Regions from separate parts of the Macrococcus equipercicus genome, predicted to be linked through region 1. Evidence: predicted binding sites of a transcription regulator. Region 1 holds the regulator's gene; each other region holds the start of a gene.
The links. The regulator Rex, encoded in region 1, represses fermentation and respiration genes when NADH is low (regulators of the CRP and FNR family bind a similar motif). The targets are predictions, from matches to a motif close to TTGTGAAATATTTCACAA.

Region 1 (6,789 bases):
CACTGTTTTATTCTTTGAAGACACAGGAGTCGTCAAGGGATTACAGGAGAAATTTTCGAGCTACGCTGCCAAGTTTCCGCAATGGAGCGAGCATACAAATGCTATGCACCAGTATGCCATCTGGACTGCATTCGCCGTTAAAGGCTTAGGCGCGTCATTACAGCACTATGACGGTGTCATCGACGAACAAGTCTACGAAACATTCAGCCTGCCAAAAACATGGCGCCTGATTGCCCAGATGCCATTCGGCTCTATCGGGTCAGAGCCGGGTCCAAAAGACATTTTACCTGTCGAAAACCGTCTGATCATTAAGAAATAGTTTAAAAAGCCGCTCAGCTGAGCGGCTTTTTTGTGGCGTCTGCAAGTATTTTCGTCCGGGCGGTCCCTTGCGAATATTCTCCCGGCTATTTTCGCCTGAGCGGTCCCTTGCGAATATTCTCCCGGCTATTTTCGTCCGGGCGGCCCTTTGCTGCAACGATGCCCTGCACTTCCTCAAGACCGCTTATGTAATGCATGACGGTTTCCTCCATCAGCCCGCATAAGACCGCAAACACACAGTCAATCACTACAACTTGTGTCAAGTATTCAGTCATCGACAGCATAGGATAATTATCCTCTTCTTTATAAGTCAGCAGTTTAATATCAGCATAGGACGGCTGACCAAGTGCTATAACTCGTACCTCTTTACTTCGCGCATAGCTCAGGAGTTCTTCGAAAGATTCCGTCCGCTCAGCTGTAAATATGACGTCCCCTTTAGACATATGAACTATCGCGCTTGCCGCAGCTCCTTTGTCATGCACTACTTCTGTTCTTTTATTAAGATGTGCGAGCTTTTGTTTGAAGACAGTCATCACTACTGAATCACACGCTTCAACAAGCAGTATATAACTTGCTGCTTTAAGACAGACCGCTGCTTCCTGGACAGCTGCCGCTTCTATTAATCTCTCAGTTCTGTCGAGTGCATAAACAGCTTGCTGAAATATTTTAGCAATTCGTTCATCCACGGGGTCAGATAAAGTCATTCCCTGCTGGCTACCGACCGGACCATCAAGCTCACGTGCCAGCTGGATTTTCAAGTCACGGAAGCCGCGCAGTCCGATCGTCCGACTGAAACGAACGACCGCAGCTTCACTTGCTGAGGCACGAATCGCAAGCTGCTTAATCGTCGCCTGCGTCACCCATTCAGCATGCTCCACGACTATGTCTGCAATGCGCTTCTCTACTTGCGTCAATGCATGTCGCCGTTCAGCAATCTCTACCAGTACAGAAAACACCGCGCCGCCTCCTCTAGTGCTGCAAGAGCTGATACTTCGTAAACTTAAAATAAACCTGCCCTGATTCTGTCGATGTTCGGATCCCGCGCGCATCACCGGCCGGAAAAATACGCGCAGTCATCACGCGCTCACCATGGTTCAGAAAAATCTCAATGCTCGATTCATCCATAAAAACTTGGATGTGCCTTAAATCATGCTCCAGCACAACAGACCGCCTCGTATCTTCGTCTCCCGCCAGCTGTCCGCTTTCCGACCGGTCGAGTGTGAAACGGCGTTCGCGTTGATTGTAGCTCAGCAGCGTCGATTCCTTTTTAGAGACACGGAGCTCAATATAAAATTCTGTTGATTCATTCTCAATGATATCGACAAGCAGCTCGTAGCAGTTTCCTTCGTAAGGATGCAGCTTAATATTGTGCTTCATCGCATACCCTTCCGCTGTCTCAACAGTCCCTCTGCGTTTCTGCCACTCTTTAAGCGGACGCTGCCGCAGCCGGCCGTCTTCCACTGTCAGCTCACGTGGTATCGTCAGGCAGTTCGCCCAGTTGTACGCATCAGTCGGATAAGCAGTGTCCGGCAGTCCCATCCAGCCGATCAACAGACGTCTGCCGTCTTCAGCGAGCGTCGTCTGCGGTGCATAAAAATCAAAGCCATGATCCAGTTCAATAAAGTCACCATGTGTCATCTGAAATGTCTCTTTGTCCAGCGTACCGAGCAGGTAGCCGGACTGATGAATATTTTTGTACTGCTCCCCATCCGCTTCGACTCCCTGCGGACAGAACAGTATAACGTCGTGGCCATCCAGCTCGAAATAGTCGGGGCATTCCCACATATAACCGAAGTCGGTATAATCGGTCTTCAGCTCAGAGACGAACTCCCAGTCTTTAAAGTCAGGCGACCGGTAGACGACGATAGTCCCTGTCTGATCCAGCCGCTGTGCACCGATGACCGCAAAATAACTGCCGTTGTCGAACCATACTTTCGGGTCACGGAAGTGCTCTGTGTAACCTGTATGAGGCCCTTTAATGATCGGCTGTTCGCGCTTCACAAAATCTTGAGACGTGAGCACTGCCACCAGCTGATAAGGGATGCGTTCCCAGTCCGCAGTGCGATGATTACCGGTATACACAACGTGCAGCTGCTCATCTACAACAATAGCTGAGCCGCTGTAGACACCATGAGAATCAAACGTAGTATCAGGTGCGAGTGCAGCGCCGTGCGCTTTGAACGTGACTAAATCATGTGACGTCAAATGATACCAGTATTTAACGCCGTGCACGGCACCGAGCGGAAACCACTGATAGAACAAGTGATACTCGCCCTTATAATAAACAAAACCGTTCGGATCGTTCAGCAGACCGGTCGGCGGCTGAATATGGAAGTGCTGACGCCACGGCGCACGGTCCGTCTCATCAAGCAGCTTCAAATATTCTTCTTCCGGCACGTCGCTCAGTTTCCTGTAACGCATCTCTCTCGTCCATTCCATTTAATCCGCCTCTTTCCCTCTGCTGTACTGTTTACTTAATTTTAGCATGAAGACACAAAAAAACCATCCCGAGATTGAGATGGTTTAATCGTTATTGAGTTCATCCTGCAGTAACTGCTGCTCCGCCTTCAAATACTGACGGTAGCCGATTTTGCTGATCTGGATGCTGACTTCATACAGGACAATCATCGGCAGGACGAAGATCACATACGTCATGACGTCAGGCGGTGCGATAATCGCTGCTACAACCATGAGCGCAAAGTATGCATATTTCCGGTTCTTCTTTAAAATGACCGGCGTGATGATGCCGAGCCTTGTCAGGAATAACAGCAGTATCGGCAGCTGGAAGACGAAGCCGAAAGGAATAGTGAATTTCAGCAGCTCATTGAAATATTCCCTGACACCGATCAGCTGATTGACCCCCATATCGGCTGCCAGTCCAATCGTGAAGTGAATCATGTAAGGAAAGATAATAAGGTAGCTGAACGTCAGACCAATCAAAAACAAGATGATGCTGACTGGAATATAGCTCAATGTGACTTTCCGTTCCTTCGGATGCAGGCCGGGCGAGACAAAGGCCCATACTTGATAAAGAATGACCGGCGAAATAATAATGATGGCAATCAGCATAATCACCGTAATATAGATGGTCAAAGGATCGGTCACTTTGAAGTAGTGCAATGTGATTTCCGGCGGCAGGTCATCCTTCGTCAGAAACTTTGTGACGCGCTTACCAAAGAAGAAGCCGACCATTACACCACCGACAAGGAAGTAGGCGATGATCATCAGCCGCTTTCTCAGCTCTTCCAAATGCTCGATTATCGTTAAATCGTCTTTACTCATTCGAGGTATTTCCCTCCCCATAAAAAAAACGGCAACAAGCTGCCGTTTTCAACTTATTTACGAACGTCTTTATCGTCTTTATCGTCTTTATCGTGGTCTTTCATAATGCCGTCTGTCGCATCTTTGAATTCTTTCAGCGATGAACCCATCGCGCGTCCGAATTCCGGCAATTTCTTAGGACCAAATATGATCAAGGCAATGACACCAAGGAATACAAGAATCGCTGGTGAAGCAAATCCTAATGTAGTAATTAAGAACATGTTTCTTCCTCCTAATGATTTTTCATAAAGAATATTAAAGACTGTAATTCGATACCTAAATCAATGTGATGGACGTGTACGCCGCTCGGTACGGTCAAACGTTCTGGTGTAAAGTTTAATATACCTTTAATCCCTGATTTTGTCACACGATTTGCTAATGATTGTGCGGCAGTGCCGGGCACTGTCAATATGACAATCTGAATATCCTGCGCTTCGATTATCTGCTCGAAGCGCTCAATGTCCTGCACCTCAATTTTACCGATATGCTTTCCGATAACCGCGGGATCTGCATCAAATGCCGCTTCAATCTTCATCCGGTCACTGACCGTAAAGTTATAGTTCACTAAGGCAGTCCCAAGGTTACCGACCCCGATGATTGCCACCTTTGTTATCATATCCTGCTGCAGAGTCGTCTTAAAGAAATTGAGCAGATACGCTACATTGTAGCCGTACCCTTTCTTGCCGAGTTCTCCAAAATATGAGAAATCCCGTCTGATGGTCGCGGAGTCAATCTGCAGGCCTTCACTTAATTCTTTGGACGAGACGCGGTCGACATTGGAATTATACAATGTGTCCACGAATCGATAATAAAGCGGTAATCGTTTCAGGGTGGCTTTAGGAATTTTTATCTCTTCTTTCGACATCCCGATCACCCAGTTTCTAATGTATTGTGATATACTTCACAGCAATTTATTATACCATGTAATGCCCCTGTTTACTAAGTGAAAATTATGTGACACGCTTTCAGATTCCCACTCATCCGTTATTCATGTAAAATGGATGAGAGGTGGAAATCATGATTCTTTTACAGGCAAGTCAACTCACTAAATCATTTTCCGGCGACACATTGTTTGCCGATGTTAAATTTGAAATTAAATCTAACGACCGCGTGGCTATTGTCGGAAGAAACGGTGCCGGCAAAACAACATTGATGAAAATTCTGGCAGGCGTCGAAAGCTATGACAGCGGTCATCTCATGCTCGCCAAAAATATACGGATGGGCTACTTGACCCAGCAGATGACACTTGATGCTGACGGGACAGTTTATGACGCGATGATGAAGCCGTTTCTGCACTTAGTGGCCATGGAACGGAAACTTCAGGACATAGCCGCATATTTAAGTGATGAGAGCGACAAGGCGGACTCCGCCGAATATCAGGAGAAGCTCACTGACTATGAGAAGCTGCAGGCGGCTTTCGAAGCAGAGGACGGCTATAAATACGACCATAAAATCAAGACCGTCCTGACCGGTCTGAATTTCAGAGAAGAAGACTTCAATCAGAAGATTGATAACTTCTCAGGCGGCCAGAAGACGCGTCTTGCACTCGCTGAGATGCTGCTGCAGGAACCAGACCTTCTGCTGCTCGATGAACCGACGAACCATCTGGACATGGAGACAACGGCGTGGCTCGAAAACTACTTGCTCACTTATAAAGGCGCCATCATTCTGATTTCACATGACCGCTACTTTCTCGATAAAGTCGTCGGGACGGTCTATGATGTGGCACTTGGACGTGTCACAAAATATGTCGGCAACTATTCGCAGTTCATTATCGAACGCGATGCATTCTACGATAAGATGACTGCAGAATATGAGCGGCAGCAGGCAGAGATTGAACGTCTGGAGACATTCGTCCAGAAGAACATCACACGTGCGTCAACATCAGGGATGGCGAAGAGCCGCCGGAAAGTTCTGGAGAAGATGGTACGCATCGAAGCGCCGAAGCTCGATGACCATTCCGTCAACTTGAACTTCAACATTGACCGTGAATCAGGCAATGATGTGCTGAGCGCGGAGCAGCTGGAAGTCGGCTATGAGACACCGATTACAGCCCCGATTTCATTCGACGTCAAGAAACAGGACGCGATCGCTGTCATCGGACCGAACGGTATCGGCAAGACGACATTGATCAAGACAATCGCGAAGCGGCTGCCGGCCATCAGCGGCCATATTAAATACGGTGCGAACGTCACTATCGGTTATTATGATCAGAAGCAGGCCGAGTTCAGTTCATCGAACACAGTGCTGGAAGAACTGTGGCAGTATTATCCGACGATGCCGGAGAAAGATGTCCGTGCGGTGCTCGGCCGCTTTCTGTTTGTGCAGGACGATGTGAAGAAAGCGATCAACGACTTATCCGGGGGCGAAAAAGCACGGCTGCAGCTGGCGAAGCTGAGTCTTGAGAACAACAATGTCCTCATACTCGATGAGCCGACCAACCACCTGGATATCGCTGCCAAGGAAATACTTGAAGAAGCATTGATTCACTACCCGGGCACTGTGCTGTTTGTCTCTCACGACCGGTACTTCATCAACCGTATCGCAACGAAAGTACTCAATGTCACTGCTGAAGGCGCTGCATTATTCCTCGGGGATTACACTTATTTCATCGAGAAAGAAGAAGAACGTGCCGCTCATGAAGCATATGACCAGCAAGAGCAGGCTGCTGCACCGAAAACATCAAGCTATGAAGACAACAAGCAGGCACGGAAAGAACGCCGCAAAATGGAGCGCGCTCTCCAGCAGCTGGAGGAAACAGTGGCGTCCCAGGAAACGCTCATTGCAGACATTGAGCATACGCTGACGCTGCCGGAAGTGTTCAATGACAGCCAGCGGAGCTACGAACTTCATCAGCAGCTGGTCGCAGCCCAGTCCACTCTTGAAGAAGCGATAGAACAGTGGGCAGAACTTGAAGCACTGCTTGAAGAATCGGAGTAATTGCCGGTTCTTTTTTTGTGCACAAAGTTATTCACAGGAAAGATGCGATATTGTCAGCCATCCACAAAGTTATTCTAGTTATCCACAGAAATCTGAAAATTTCATACGTATCCTTTCGTGTAAAATAGTTATTCCTTTAAAAGTTATCCACAATATGTTAACAACTTGTGTACAGGTACGTATGTTCTATTTGACTCAATCACCAGAATT
Region 2 (6,789 bases), 1.1 Mb from region 1:
TACCATGAGCTGATTGAAGGAGCCGTGCCGCTTGTTAAAGCGAATGGTTATCTGCTGCTCAGCACAAATGCCAGTGATTACTCGCTGAATGCTTTCAAGAAGATGATTGAGACAACGCTGAAAGAACAGCGGCGGGACTTTGAATTTGTAGAAGTGATGGGGCTGCCGAAAGACTTTAAAACCACCAATTCTTATAAGGCTTCCAAGTATTTGAAAGTCGTGCTTATCAAGTTTTTAGATTAATCATCAATTTTTCGGGAAATAAATGATTAAACAATTAAGGAGTGAGCGACATGGGATTACTGGATACAATGATTAATAAAATCGCTAAAAACTTAAATAGCACCAACCGAAAAACAGCAATGATAAAAAATGATCTTCCTGCTGACGAGAGGCAGCTGATAGAGCGCCGGGAGATGGCGGAGAACTTGATTAAAAACAAGTCGCTGATGAGCTCAGCCGGTGCTGTTGTACCGATTCCCGGACTGGATGTCGGGGTTGACATGAAGCTGATGACTGACATGATTGAGCAGATCAACCGGACATATGGTTTAAGCCATAAGCAGGTGAACGGCATGACTGATGATCTTAAACAAAAAGTCATGATGACAGCGGCTAAACAGGGCAGCGAATTAATAGGCAGACGTATGTCTCGAGCAGTGGTTGCAGCATTGTTCAAGACGGTAGCAAAACGCGAACTTGCCAAGCAGTCTAAATGGGTGCCGATTGTCGGCCAGGCGATTTCTGCTTCTGTCAGCTACTATATGATGAAGAAAATGGGGCTTGCACATATCGATAAATGCGAGAAAGTCGCACGAGCATTAATCAATAGTACAAAGTGATAACTTATGTGTAGAGTGTTTATTTTACGGTGAGTTAAATCATCATCCTATATCAAACAATTGAAGTTGACGCTATAATTTGTTATTCTATTCACTGTATAGACCGTTTCAGTTTATATATAAAAAAATTTGCATAATCATGCTTCTAAAGGAGAAATTTAACGATGGAACAAAAATCTTATGTAATTATTGACGAAACTGGTATTCACGCACGCCCGGCGACAATGCTTGTACAAACTGCAAGTAAGTTTGATTCAGACGTTCAATTAGAATACAACGGCAAAAAAGTTAACTTAAAATCAATCATGGGTGTTATGAGTCTTGGTGTAGGTAAAAATGCTGAAATCACAATTTATGCTGAAGGTGCTGATGAGCAGGAAGCTATTCAAGCCATTTCAGACGTGTTGACTAAAGAAGGCTTAACAGAATAATGTCTAATATGTTAAACGGAATTGGGGCTTCCGATGGCGTTGCCATCGCGAAGGCCTATCTTTTAGTTGAACCAGACTTAACCTACACTAATGATACAGTTGCTGATCCTGAAACGGAAGTGACAAAATTTAAGGCGGCTATCAACCAGTCAAAAGTTGAGCTGACTCAAATTAGAAATAATGCAGAAGTAGCGCTCGGCCCTGACAAAGCGGCTATTTTTGACGCACATCTGCTCGTTCTTGAAGATCCGGAACTGATTCAGCCGATCGAAGATGATATCCGCACAAACCAGTCCAATGCAGCAGCGGCATTAATGACTGTAGCGAATAACTTTGTGATGATTTTTGAATCGATGGATAATGAATATATGAGAGAACGTGCGGCTGACATCCGTGATGTGTCCAAGCGTGTGCTGGCTCATATATTAGGTGTGACACTGCCGAATCCAACGACCATCAATGAAAGTGTCGTCATTATCGCAGATGATCTGACACCGTCTGATACGGCGCAGCTGAACAAAGAATTTGTCAAAGGGTTTGCGACTAATATCGGTGGCCGGACAAGCCATTCGGCTATTATGAGCCGCTCTCTCGAAATTCCCGCGGTAGTAGGGACTAAAAACATTACTGCTGCTGTGAAGCACGGCGATATGGTCATTGTTGACGGTTCAACAGGTGAAGTGTTTATTAATCCTGATGAGACAACTATCATCGCTTACAAACAGAAGCAGGCGAACTTCATTCAGGAAAAAGAAGAACTGAAGCAGCTTGTCAATGACAAAACAACGTCTAAAGACGGCCTGCACGTGGAACTTGCTGCGAACATCGGGACGCCTAACGATTTAGAAGGCGTAATCAATAACGGCGCAGAAGGTATCGGTCTTTACCGTACAGAATTCCTGTATATGGGAAGAGACAGCATGCCGACTGAAGAAGAACAATACGAAGCTTATAAACGCGTGCTTTCTGAAATGAAAGGTAAGCGTGTCGTTGTCCGTACGCTTGATATCGGCGGAGACAAAGAGCTGCCGTATTTAAACTTACCGCATGAAATGAACCCGTTCCTTGGCTATCGTGCGATCCGCTTATGTCTGGACCAGCAGGATATCTTCAGAACACAGCTTCGTGCACTGCTGCGTGCATCTGCGCATGGCAGCTTAAGCATTATGTTCCCGATGATTGCAACAATCAACGAGTTCCGTGAAGCGAAAGCGATTCTGGAAGAAGAAAAGGCGAAGCTGATTGACGACAAAGTGAAAGTATCAGATACTATTGAACTCGGCATTATGGTGGAAATTCCATCGACTGCTGCGATGGCTGATATTTTTGCAAAAGAAGTCGATTTCTTCAGTATCGGTACTAATGATTTAATTCAGTACACGATGGCAGCTGACCGTATGTCAGAACGCGTTTCATATTTGTACCAGCCTTATAACCCGGCGATTCTGCGCTTAGTGAAGCAGGTTATCGATGCGAGTCATAAAGAAGGTAAATGGACAGGTATGTGCGGTGAGATGGCAGGCGATACAACAGCAATTCCGTTGCTGCTTGGTCTTGGTCTGGATGAGTTCTCAATGAGTGCGACCAGCATCTTGAAAGCCCGCCGCCAGATTAAGAATTTAAATCAGACAGAAATGAAAAAATTAGCGGAACAGGCAATCAATTGTGCGACTCAGGAAGAAGTCGTGGAACTGGTTAACCGTATATAAAAAAGAAGCCGAGTAAACGAATTGTTTACTCGGCTTCTTTTGTTGTCAGCTCGAGCACAGTGATCTCTGGCGGGCAGAAAAAACGGATGGGCAAATGCGTTGTCCCGAGACCCGGAGACACATGGAGCATCATTGAATGATGATGATGCATCAGCTGATAGAGGCCGCGCACATATTTTTTTCCCAGTGCCGGCAGGATAGGGGCGCCCAGCAGTGGTAGTCTGATCTGACCACCGTGCGTGTGTCCCGACAGCTGTAGATCGACGTCAAAGCGTTTGACGTAATCAGCAAAATCAGGCTCATGAACCATCATAATAGTGAAATCGTGGGAGTCGGTCCTGTTTTTCAGCGCCTGTGTGACATTGCCTTTACTGTTTAACACGTCATCAATGCCGCTAATATAGATGGCTTCTCCATCATAGTCAATGGTCCGGCCGAAATTATTCATCAGGTGAATGCCGCTGTCTTCGATGACCTGCTGTATTTTATGGGTCCGGCTGCTGCGCTGGTCGTGGTTGCCGTAAGAAAAATAAACGCCGGATGGTGCCTGAATGGTCCGGAGCAGCGGCGAGAAAGCTTGAGGTTTTCCTTTATAGCGATCGATCCGGTCAAACAGGTCGCCGGTAATCATGACGATGTCCGGGCGAAGCGTGTTCACTTTATTAATATGCTCGATTAAATCCTCATATGTATAATTAAAACCGATATGAAGGTCGGAAATATGAACGATTCGAAACGGCCGTGCATGCTGGTTGTGCAGCAGCGGTATTCTATAAGTCTTGACTTTAACATCATCAGCCCTGGCATAGAGGAAGCGGGGCTTAAGTTTTAATAAAGTCCGTATGGCAAGCTCAATCATGCTGCACCTCCTGCAGCCGCGCTTCGATACGTGCTATATCCACTGTGCGGATGACTTCGTCACCCATGATGATAAGAGGTGTGCTGAACGCGTCGTAATCCATCATCTCCCGGCGGTAACGGGGGTTTCTGATATTCTTTTCCGTGTAAGGAATAGATTTTTCTGCCAAATAACGTTTTATGAATGCGCAAGGAGGGCATTGGTTCTGTGTATAGATGGTAATATTCATTGGTCGTTCTCCTTCTTAAGAATAGTATCAATATAGCTTTAATAGATGAAGAATACAATAAAGATGATCAATCAATATATTGTCACATTTATTTCAAGTTTATAAATAGAATTATGGATGGAAATTAGCTATAATAGAAATATATCAATTTGTGATAAAAATCACAATAAGGAGGAAATCGATGGATGCAGTTGTACTAAGTCGTCTGCTTACTGCTATGACACTTGCGTTTCATATTATATTTGCAACAATCGGTGTCGCTCTGCCGGTCATGTTTATGATTGCTGAGGGACTCGGTCTCTATAAGAAAGACCCGCGTCATATCGCGATGGCGAAACGCTGGGCAAAAGGCTTCACTATTACGGTGGCAGTCGGCGTCGTGACCGGGACGATTATCGGTCTGTTATTATCCTTATTATGGCCGACATTTATGAAGCTTGGCGGCCAGGTGATCGCCCTGCCGCTGTTTATGGAAACATTCGCCTTCTTCTTTGAAGCGATATTCCTGAGTATTTATCTTTACACATGGGATAGATTCAAAAACAAATGGCTTCACTGGCTCATTAACTTTCCGATCATCATCGGTTCAACCATGAGTGCCTTGTTCATTACGAGTGTGAACTCATTTATGAATACACCACAAGGCTTTAAGATTGTGCACGGAAAAATGACCGGTGTCGATCCGATAGCGGCTATGCTTAACCCGTCATTTTTTGTGCGTGCGTTCCATGTCGTAGCAACCGGCGGTATGACGATAGCATTTATGCTGGCAAGTATCGCGGCCGTGAAAATTTTGCGCAACAAGTTTCCACAGGATAGAGATTATCATACCCACGGCCTGAAAATCACGATCACTGTCGGTCTGTTGTTCGGCTTGCTGACAATTATTGCAGGGGATATGTCTGCTAAGTTTCTGCATAATGAACAGCCTGAAAAATTGGCAGCTATGGAATGGCATTTCAAAACTGAAAGACAGGCGGACCTTGTACTGTTTGGTATTTTAGATCCTAAAACCCAGGAAGTAAAAGGCGCTGTCAAAGTTCCAGGTGTCCTGAGCTTCCTGGCTGATAATAACTTCAATACTAAAGTAACAGGGCTGGATGATATTCCTAAAGATGAACGCCCGCCGCTCATCATTCACTATTTCTTTGATTTAATGGTATTCTTCGGTATGTTTGCATTCACTATTTCAATCGTGTATTTAGTGCTCAGAAAGTTCAAGCCGGCTATCACCGAGCATCCGTTTATGCTTTACATGATTGCACTGACCGGGCCGATGTGTATGCTGTCAATTGAATTCGGCTGGTTCCTTGCAGAGATGGGCAGACAGCCATGGCTCCTGAGAGGCTATTTAAAAGTGGTTCAAGGGGCAACACAGGCAGACGGTCTGTCACTTGTCCTCGTCGCTTTTGCCATGCTGTACGCTATTCTAGGTTTCTCTTGCGCCTATGTTCTGATCAGAATGTTCCGGGACAAGCCTGCTGAGTTTGATGTTAAACAGAATCAAGCATTTGTGGGAGGGGAATAAATATGGATTATCAGCATATTGGTATTACTGTGTTATGGACCTTCCTGTACGGTTATATTATTATCGGAGCTATTGACTTCGGCGCAGGATTTTTCATGCTGTATGCAAAGATTACAAAGCAGGACCATATGATCAGCAGTCTAGTGTCAAGGTACCTTAATCCGGTATGGGAAGTGACGAACGTCTTCCTCGTATTCTTCTTTGTAGGAATCGTCGGCTTTTTCCCGGATACGGCTTACTACTTCGGTTCAACGTTGTTGATTCCAGGAACAGTGGCGCTCATTCTGCTGGCTATCCGTGGCGGCTTCTATGCTTTTGAAACATACGGCAAAGATTCCAAGTTCGCATGGATTTTCCTGTACGGGATGACAGGACTGTTAATTCCGGCGGCATTCTCAACCGTCTTAACGATTTCAGAAGGTGGTTTTATTGAGAAGACGGATAAAGGAGTCATGCTCAACTGGCTGGAACTGTTGATGAGTCCGTATTCATGGGCCGTTGTTTTTCTTGCCATCATCTCTGTGCTGTATATTTCGTCAGGATTTTTAACGTATTATGCGCATAAAGCAGGGGACACGGCAGCTTACCGGCTGATGCGCCAGTGGTTTTTAATATGGGCGGGCCCGATGCTTATTATTTGCCAGTTTGTCTTCTTGAGTCTCCGGCAGCATAATGCACAGCACTTTAACACAGCACTCACGCATTACTGGTGGCTGTTTGCACTGAGTATCGTCTTCTTTCTGGCAGCACTCATTCTGATACTGCTGAAAAGAAATCATGGAGTGGCGTTTATCATGATTATGATCCAGTTCGCACTCGCATTCTTCGGCTATGGATTAAGCAAACTTCCTTACATTTTATATCCATATGTCAATATCAATAAAGCAGTCGTCAACGATAACATGGCCATTGCACTTGTCATCGTATTTATTTTAGGTTTACTTTTACTTGTTCCTTCATTACTATTATTATTAAGATTATTTATCTTTGACGCAGATTATGTCAAAGGTAACAAGAAGTAACGGAGGTTCATATGGAGAAAGAGTTTGTAGTGATCGGCCTCGGTCGATTTGGGGGAAGTATTGTTCGTGAGTTAAACGCTTTAGGGGTCGACGTCATGGCGATTGACAACGACGAGGCGCGGGTTAATGAATACGCAGATATCGCAACGCACGCGGTCATCGCTGATAC
Region 3 (6,789 bases), 360 kb from region 1:
TCTTGTAGATGACTTTACCACGTTTTTTAATCATAATCTGGTCAACCGCGGTATCTTCGCTTCTTAAATAATACTGTATATTCTTTTCGTCATTCAGCATATGGATAATATGCTTCGCCTGATTTTTCAGTTCGTGCTTTTTACTGTCAAATATTCTGTCACTTAAAGTTACTGAGAGGAAGAAACCTAGCAAAAGAAAACTTACAACAAATAATGTTGTAAGCAGTAAGAGCAGTCGTTTTTGAAAGCTGATCATAGCGCCTTCGGATTCTCAAGCTTATAGCCCAGCCCGCGGACTGTTTTAATGTATTGCGGCTGCTTAGGATTATCTTCAATCTTTTCTCTCAAGTGGCTGATATGCACATCAACAATGCGTGAATCTCCTGCGAATTCATAGTTCCATACAGAGTTCAGCATGTGTTCCCGCGTAATGACGCGGCCCTGCCGTTCAATCAAATAGATCAGCAGTTCGAATTCCTTCGGTGTTAAGTCAAGGAGCTGATCATTTCTATACGCCTCAAAGTGTTCCGGCAGAATCTTCAGCTTGCCGACGAGAATTTCGCTGCTCTGCTTAATATCGCTGCTTTGTTCACTGACTTGTGAACGTCTCAAAATGGCCTTGATTCTTGCGACCACTTCTCTCGGAGAGAAGGGCTTCGTCATATAATCATCAGCACCAAGTTCAAGACCAAGCACTTTATCGAATTCATCGTCTTTTGCCGTCAGCATTAAAATCGGCACATGGTTCTTCTCACTCCGTACCGCTTTACAAACTTCGACCCCGTCCATCTTCGGCAGCATCAGATCAAGCACAACAATATCAGGACGTTCAGTGAACACTTTATTCAATCCTTCTTCACCATCATAAGCAGTGACGACATCATAACCTGCCTGCTGTAAATTGTATTGTAATAAAGTAACGATAGACTGCTCATCATCAACTACTAGAACTTTCTGACCCATTATATCCCTCCACAGTATCTGTCCACCCCATTATATATTAATTAGAAAACAAATGACTATCATTTATCAACAAACTTCAAAGGATGGTAACATTTCTTTACATTAAATTTACAATAATAGATGTTAAAATTCATTTTTTTCATCAAAAAACGGACACTCTCTCCAAGGAGAGTGTCCGTTCTGCTATTATAGGTTTTTAATGAGTTCGTCAGCAAACTCTGAACATTTCACTTCTGTCGCACCGTCCATCAGACGTGCAAAGTCATAAGTCACGACTTTAGAAGCAATCGTTTTCTCCATTGATTCAGTGATCAGCTGACCAGCTTCACTCCAGCCTAAATGGTCAAGCAGCAGCACACCGCTTAAAATCACTGACGACGGGTTGACTTTGTCAAGGCCTGCGTATTTAGGCGCAGTGCCATGTGTCGCTTCAAAGATCGCATGACCTGTTTCGTAGTTGATGTTCGCTCCCGGTGCAATGCCGATACCGCCGACCTGTGCTGCCAGTGCATCAGAAATATAGTCACCGTTCAAGTTCATTGTTGCGACGACATCAAATTCAGCCGGACGTGTCAAGATCTGCTGCAGGAAGATATCAGCGATAGAATCTTTCACTAACAGTTTGCCGCTGTTTACTGCATCTTCCTGTGCTTTATCAGCCGATTCCTTGCCGTCTGACTCAACCAACTTATCATATTGTGCCCATGTGAACACTTTATCACCGAATTCACGTTCAGCCAGGTCATAACCCCATTGTTTGAAGGCACCTTCCGTGAACTTCATGATGTTCCCTTTATGGACAAGCGTCAGTGACTTGCGACCCTGCTCAAGCGCATAGTTGATCGCCGCACGGACTAAGCGTTCAGTTCCTTCTTTAGAAACCGGCTTAATACCGATACCTGACGTTTCAGGGAAGCGGATATTTTTTGCGCCCATTTCGTTCTGCAGGAATTCGATGACTTTCTTCACGTCATCTGAACCTTCCTTATATTCAATGCCTGCATAAATATCTTCAGTGTTCTCACGGAAAATCACCATGTCTGTATCTTCAGGACGTTTCACTGGTGAAGGCACGCCTTCAAAGTAACGCACTGGACGCAGGCAGACGAATAAATCTAATTCCTGACGTAAGGCAACGTTCAGTGAACGGATACCGCCGCCGATTGGTGTTGTCAGCGGGCCTTTAATCGCGATCAAGTACTCATCGATTGTATCTAGAGTTTCCTGCGGCAGCCATTCGCCTGTTTCATCGAATGCTTTCTGGCCGGCAAGGACTTCTTTCCATTCAATTTTCTTTTCGCCGTTATAAGCTTTTTCAACTGCACCGTCAAGTACTCGTACTGCTGCTTTCCAGATGTCAGGACCTGTACCGTCACCGATGATGAATGGTACGACCGGATTGTTTGGTACGTTAAGTGCACCGTTAGAATTAGTAATTTTCTCTCCCATGATAAACCTCCGTATAATAATTGATAGTGGTAAAACGTGATGTCTTACTGCTGATTAACGTTCAGACACTGGAACATATTTGCGGTGAACATCGCCGACATATTCGGCACGCGGACGGATGATGCGGTTATCCGCATACTGTTCAAGAATGTGTGCGATCCAGCCCGACACACGAGAAACAGCAAAGATCGGTGTGAACAAGTCATGCTCGATATTCATTGAATGGTAAACAGTCGCAGAATAGAAGTCGACGTTTGGCAGCAGACCTTTTTTCTCCTTAAGAATTTCAGCGATTCTGACAGAAATCTCGAACAGCTCTTTTTGGCCTGTTTCATCTGTAATTTTGCGTGACATTTCTTTCAAGTACTTGGCACGCGGGTCACCATTTTTATATACACGGTGGCCGAAGCCCATAATTTTCTCTTTATTGTCAATTTTCTTCTGGATATACTCATCCGTTTTATCAAGAGTACCGATTTCAGTCAGCATCTTCATGACCTGCTCGTTCGCTCCGCCGTGAAGCGGCCCTTTTAACGCGCCTGCTGCTGCAGTGACACCGGAATACATATCTGATAACGTAGACACGGCTACACGGGCAGTGAACGTCGACGCATTCAGTTCGTGGTCCGCGTGCAGGATCAATGCTTTATTGAATCCTTCTTCCTGTAATGGTGTCGGTTCTTCGCCGAATAACATATAGAGGAAGTTCGCTGCATAGCTTAAATCTTTCTTCGGCTTGACGACTTCTTTACCTTGACGGACACGGGCAAACGCTGCGACAAGTGATGCAACTTTAGCCTGTATACGAATCGCTTTATTTAAATGAGCCGCTTCATTGAACTCTTCAGCACGCGGATCGAAATGCGCTAAATAGCTGAGTGATGTACGAAGGCCGGTCATCGGATGAATCTGATCGGTTGCGTAATCTTCAAAATGACTGTACATTCTTGGGTTCAGCACCATATTATCGAACAGCTGATCTTTCAGATTCTGCAGCTCTCCAGCAGTCGGCAGTCTAAAGTGCCATAACAGAAAGATGACCTCTTCGAATGATGCATTTTCAGTTAAATCGTCAATTTCATAGCCTGCATAAGTTAGCTGATCATCAACGATTGAACTTACTTTAGTTTGAGTGGCAACAATTCCCTCTAACCCTTTTGTTAATTCTGACATATCTTAACCCCTCTTTACTATGTTTTATAGTAGAAATGCCAAACTGTAACGGCTTTCACAGTTTCATTATAGCTAATTTCCACCTTTTTGTGAATGAATTCATACATTTAATATTCATTATGATATATGATAAGTTTTACTTATGATGTATTTATTATGATGCAATTATGGGAGATAATCATGCATATACATTAAATCTTTCTTATTTTAATAAATAGTTTGAATTTTTATATAGTTAATATCATAATAAGTTTAGTCTAACAATGAAAAGAGGATTAAAATGAAAGAAAATCAACCATTAGAACATGAGCATAATGATTTACAGCGAACTTTGTCCAATCGACATATTCAGTTAATTGCAATCGGCGGCGCCATCGGGACTGGATTATTTCTCGGTGCCGGAAAGACCATCCATCTGGCCGGCCCATCTATATTATTGACTTATGCAATTATCGGCCTGTTTTTATTTCTGTTCATGCGCGCGCTCGGAGAAATGCTGCTCTCCAATACTAATTACCACTCTTTCACAGATATCGCCAAAGATTACTTAGGTGACTTTGCAGGTTATGTGACCGGCTGGACTTACTGGTTCTGCTGGATTGTGACAGGTATGGCTGAAGTGACCGCGGTCGCTCAGTACATCAATTTCTGGTGGCCGGATTTTCCGACATGGATCTCCGCGCTGATTACAATTGTCGTTCTCTCCGTACTCAACTTGCTGACCGCTAAAATGTTCGGTGAGCTCGAGTTCTGGTTTGCCATCATTAAAGTCGTCACAATTGTGGCTTTAATCGTTGTCGGCATTGTGCTGATCATCATTAGATTTAAAACGCCATTCGGCCATGCTTCCTTATCCAATATATGGTCACACGGCGGTTTCTTCCCGAACGGCATTAAAGGATTCCTGCTCAGCTTCCAGATGGCAGTCTTCAGCTTCGTCGGTATCGAACTGATCGGTGTGACAGCAGGTGAGACGCAGGATCCTCACAAGACGATTCCAAAAGCAATCAACAATGTACCGATTCGTATTCTACTGTTCTATATCGGTGCGTTAGCTGTGATCATATCAATCACACCGTGGAATAGCATTGATCCGCAGCTCAGCCCGTTCGTTGAATTATTCAAGCTGATCGGTATCGTCTTTGCGGCAAGTCTGATCAACTTCGTTGTTATTACGTCTGCATCGTCATCATGTAACAGCGGTATTTTCTCAAACAGCCGTATGCTGTTCGGACTGAGCAAAAATTACTCTAAAGATACAGGTTTCTTTGAAAAGACAAATAAGCAGGGTGTTCCTGCCAACGCTGTTATCTTCTCAAGTGCACTGCTGTTAATTTCAGTGCTGCTGAATTATTTCATTCCGAATGCATCACAAGTGTTCACACTTGTCACTACACTATCAACTGTGTTTTTCATCGTTGTCTGGTCACTGATCATCATTTCCTACATGGTGTATTTAAAACGCAATCCTGAGAAGCATACAGCTTCTAAGTTCAAGATGCCGGGCGGAATGTTCTCAGCAGTCATCATACTGCTTTTCTTCGTCTTTGTATTCGCACTGCTCTTCCTGGCACCTGATACAAGAGTTGCCTTATATTGGACACCATTATGGTTTGTTATTCTGTTCATCATGTACCGTGTGCAGACGCGCAGAAGCCACTAATTATTAAACATAAAAAATGAGCCGCATATGATGCGGCTCATTTTTTGCTATACTTTTGCGTGACCGGCATACACTTTGTTATGTGCCGCATCGACTGTGACTAATGTATCGTTATCCAGCCTGCTGAAAATATTGTCTACACCTACGATAGTTGGTTTACCTAATGTCAGACCGACGACTGCGGCATGACTTGTCAATCCACCTTCTTCTGTGACGATTGCCAGTGCCTGTTCGATATAAGGCACCATATCAGCGTCTGTAGACTGTGTGACGATGATAGCAGATGATAAGTCTTTACCTTCTAGTTCATCCGCTTCTTTAACAGCAACGACACGACCGACTGCTGAATTACGACCGATACCTTGTCCAGTTGCCAGTTCATCGCCCACAAGCTGAATCTGCATTAAGTTTGTCGTACCTGCTTCGCCGGTCGGAACGCCGGCAGTAATGATGATCAAGTCACCATTGTCAACTGTCCCTGTTTCAATCGCAGCTTCTGCCGCACCGTTCAGCAATTGATCAGTCGTTTTTCTACCTTCTTTCACTAACGGCAGTACGCCCCAGACAAGCGTCATATGTCTCGCTGTCTCTTCATAAGGTGTCACTGCAACGATATGGGCATGAGGACGGTATTTAGAGATAGTAGTCGCTGTATGCCCGCTTTCTGTTGCTGCGACTATCGTCTGCACATTCAAGTTGAGTGCCGTATGAGCAACAGACACACCGATTGCGTTGACCATCGTTGTTTCTGTCATTTTAGTGCGGTCGCTCAGCAGTTTCTTGTAATCCTGTGCTTCTTCTGCCGCATACGCGATATTGTGCATTGTGCGGACAGATTCCACCGGATAAAGCCCTGCTGCTGTCTCCCCGGACAGCATGACAGCGTCAGAACCGTCATAGATGGCATTCGCAACGTCACTTGCTTCCGCTCTTGTACAACGCGGATTACGCTGCATAGAATCAAGCATCTGTGTTGCTGTAATGACCGGCTTACCTAATGCATTACATTTTCTGATTAAGTCTTTTTGCACTAACGGCACTTTTTCTGCCGGGATTTCGACACCCATATCCCCGCGCGCTACCATCAGACCATCTGATACAACAAGAATTTGGTCGATATTTTCTATGCCTTCTTCATTCTCAATCTTCGGAATGATGTGGATGAAGTCACATTGACGTTCTTCTAGAATCTTTCTGATTTCAAGCACGTCTGATGCCCGTCTGACAAATGATGCCGCAATGAAGTCGACTTTCTGTTCAATACCGAATTTAATATCTTCAGCATCTTTATCAGTGATTCCCGGCAGATTGACTTTAACGCCCGGTACATTGACACCTTTTTTGTTTTTCAGTTCACCGGCATTGATGACATCACAGATGATTTTCCCTTCATCGTGGTTGATTGCTTTCACATTAAGTTCAATCAGCCCATCGTCAAGAAGAATAGTGGAGCCGACATGAACATCATCAATCAGCTGGCTGTATGTCACAGAGAATTCTTCCGGCGTTCCTGTCACTTCAGACATATTGACCGCTACAGT

Region 2: the regulator Rex is predicted to act here: its motif matches at 4,220-4,237, upstream of KFV11_RS03920 (cytochrome ubiquinol oxidase subunit I).
Region 3: the regulator Rex is predicted to act here: its motif matches at 3,673-3,690, upstream of KFV11_RS07655 (citrate synthase).

The regions. Positions count from the first base shown of each region.
Region 1 is NZ_CP073809.1:1,834,034-1,840,822, forward strand. It holds gene KFV11_RS09725 (nitroreductase family protein) at 1-319, shown strand, start outside; gene KFV11_RS09730 (MurR/RpiR family transcriptional regulator) at 405-1,274, opposite strand; gene KFV11_RS09735 (glycoside hydrolase family 32 protein) at 1,288-2,757, opposite strand; gene tatC (twin-arginine translocase subunit TatC) at 2,842-3,600, opposite strand; gene tatA (twin-arginine translocase TatA/TatE family subunit) at 3,654-3,860, opposite strand; gene KFV11_RS09750 (redox-sensing transcriptional repressor Rex) at 3,872-4,504, opposite strand; gene KFV11_RS09755 (ABC-F family ATP-binding cassette domain-containing protein) at 4,657-6,579, shown strand.
Region 2 is NZ_CP073809.1:751,596-758,384, forward strand. It holds gene KFV11_RS03890 (class I SAM-dependent rRNA methyltransferase) at 1-243, shown strand, start outside; gene KFV11_RS03895 (DUF697 domain-containing protein) at 294-842, shown strand; gene KFV11_RS03900 (phosphocarrier protein HPr) at 1,007-1,273, shown strand; gene ptsP (phosphoenolpyruvate--protein phosphotransferase) at 1,273-2,982, shown strand; gene KFV11_RS03910 (metallophosphoesterase) at 3,008-3,841, opposite strand; gene KFV11_RS03915 (glutaredoxin family protein) at 3,834-4,070, opposite strand; gene KFV11_RS03920 (cytochrome ubiquinol oxidase subunit I) at 4,252-5,598, shown strand; gene KFV11_RS03925 (cytochrome d ubiquinol oxidase subunit II) at 5,601-6,620, shown strand; gene KFV11_RS03930 (potassium channel family protein) at 6,632-6,789, shown strand, end outside.
Region 3 is NZ_CP073809.1:1,470,192-1,476,980, forward strand. It holds gene pnpS (two-component system histidine kinase PnpS) at 1-256, opposite strand, end outside; gene KFV11_RS07645 (response regulator transcription factor) at 253-963, opposite strand; gene icd (NADP-dependent isocitrate dehydrogenase) at 1,150-2,412, opposite strand; gene KFV11_RS07655 (citrate synthase) at 2,467-3,585, opposite strand; gene KFV11_RS07660 (amino acid permease) at 3,866-5,248, shown strand; gene pyk (pyruvate kinase) at 5,296-6,789, opposite strand, start outside.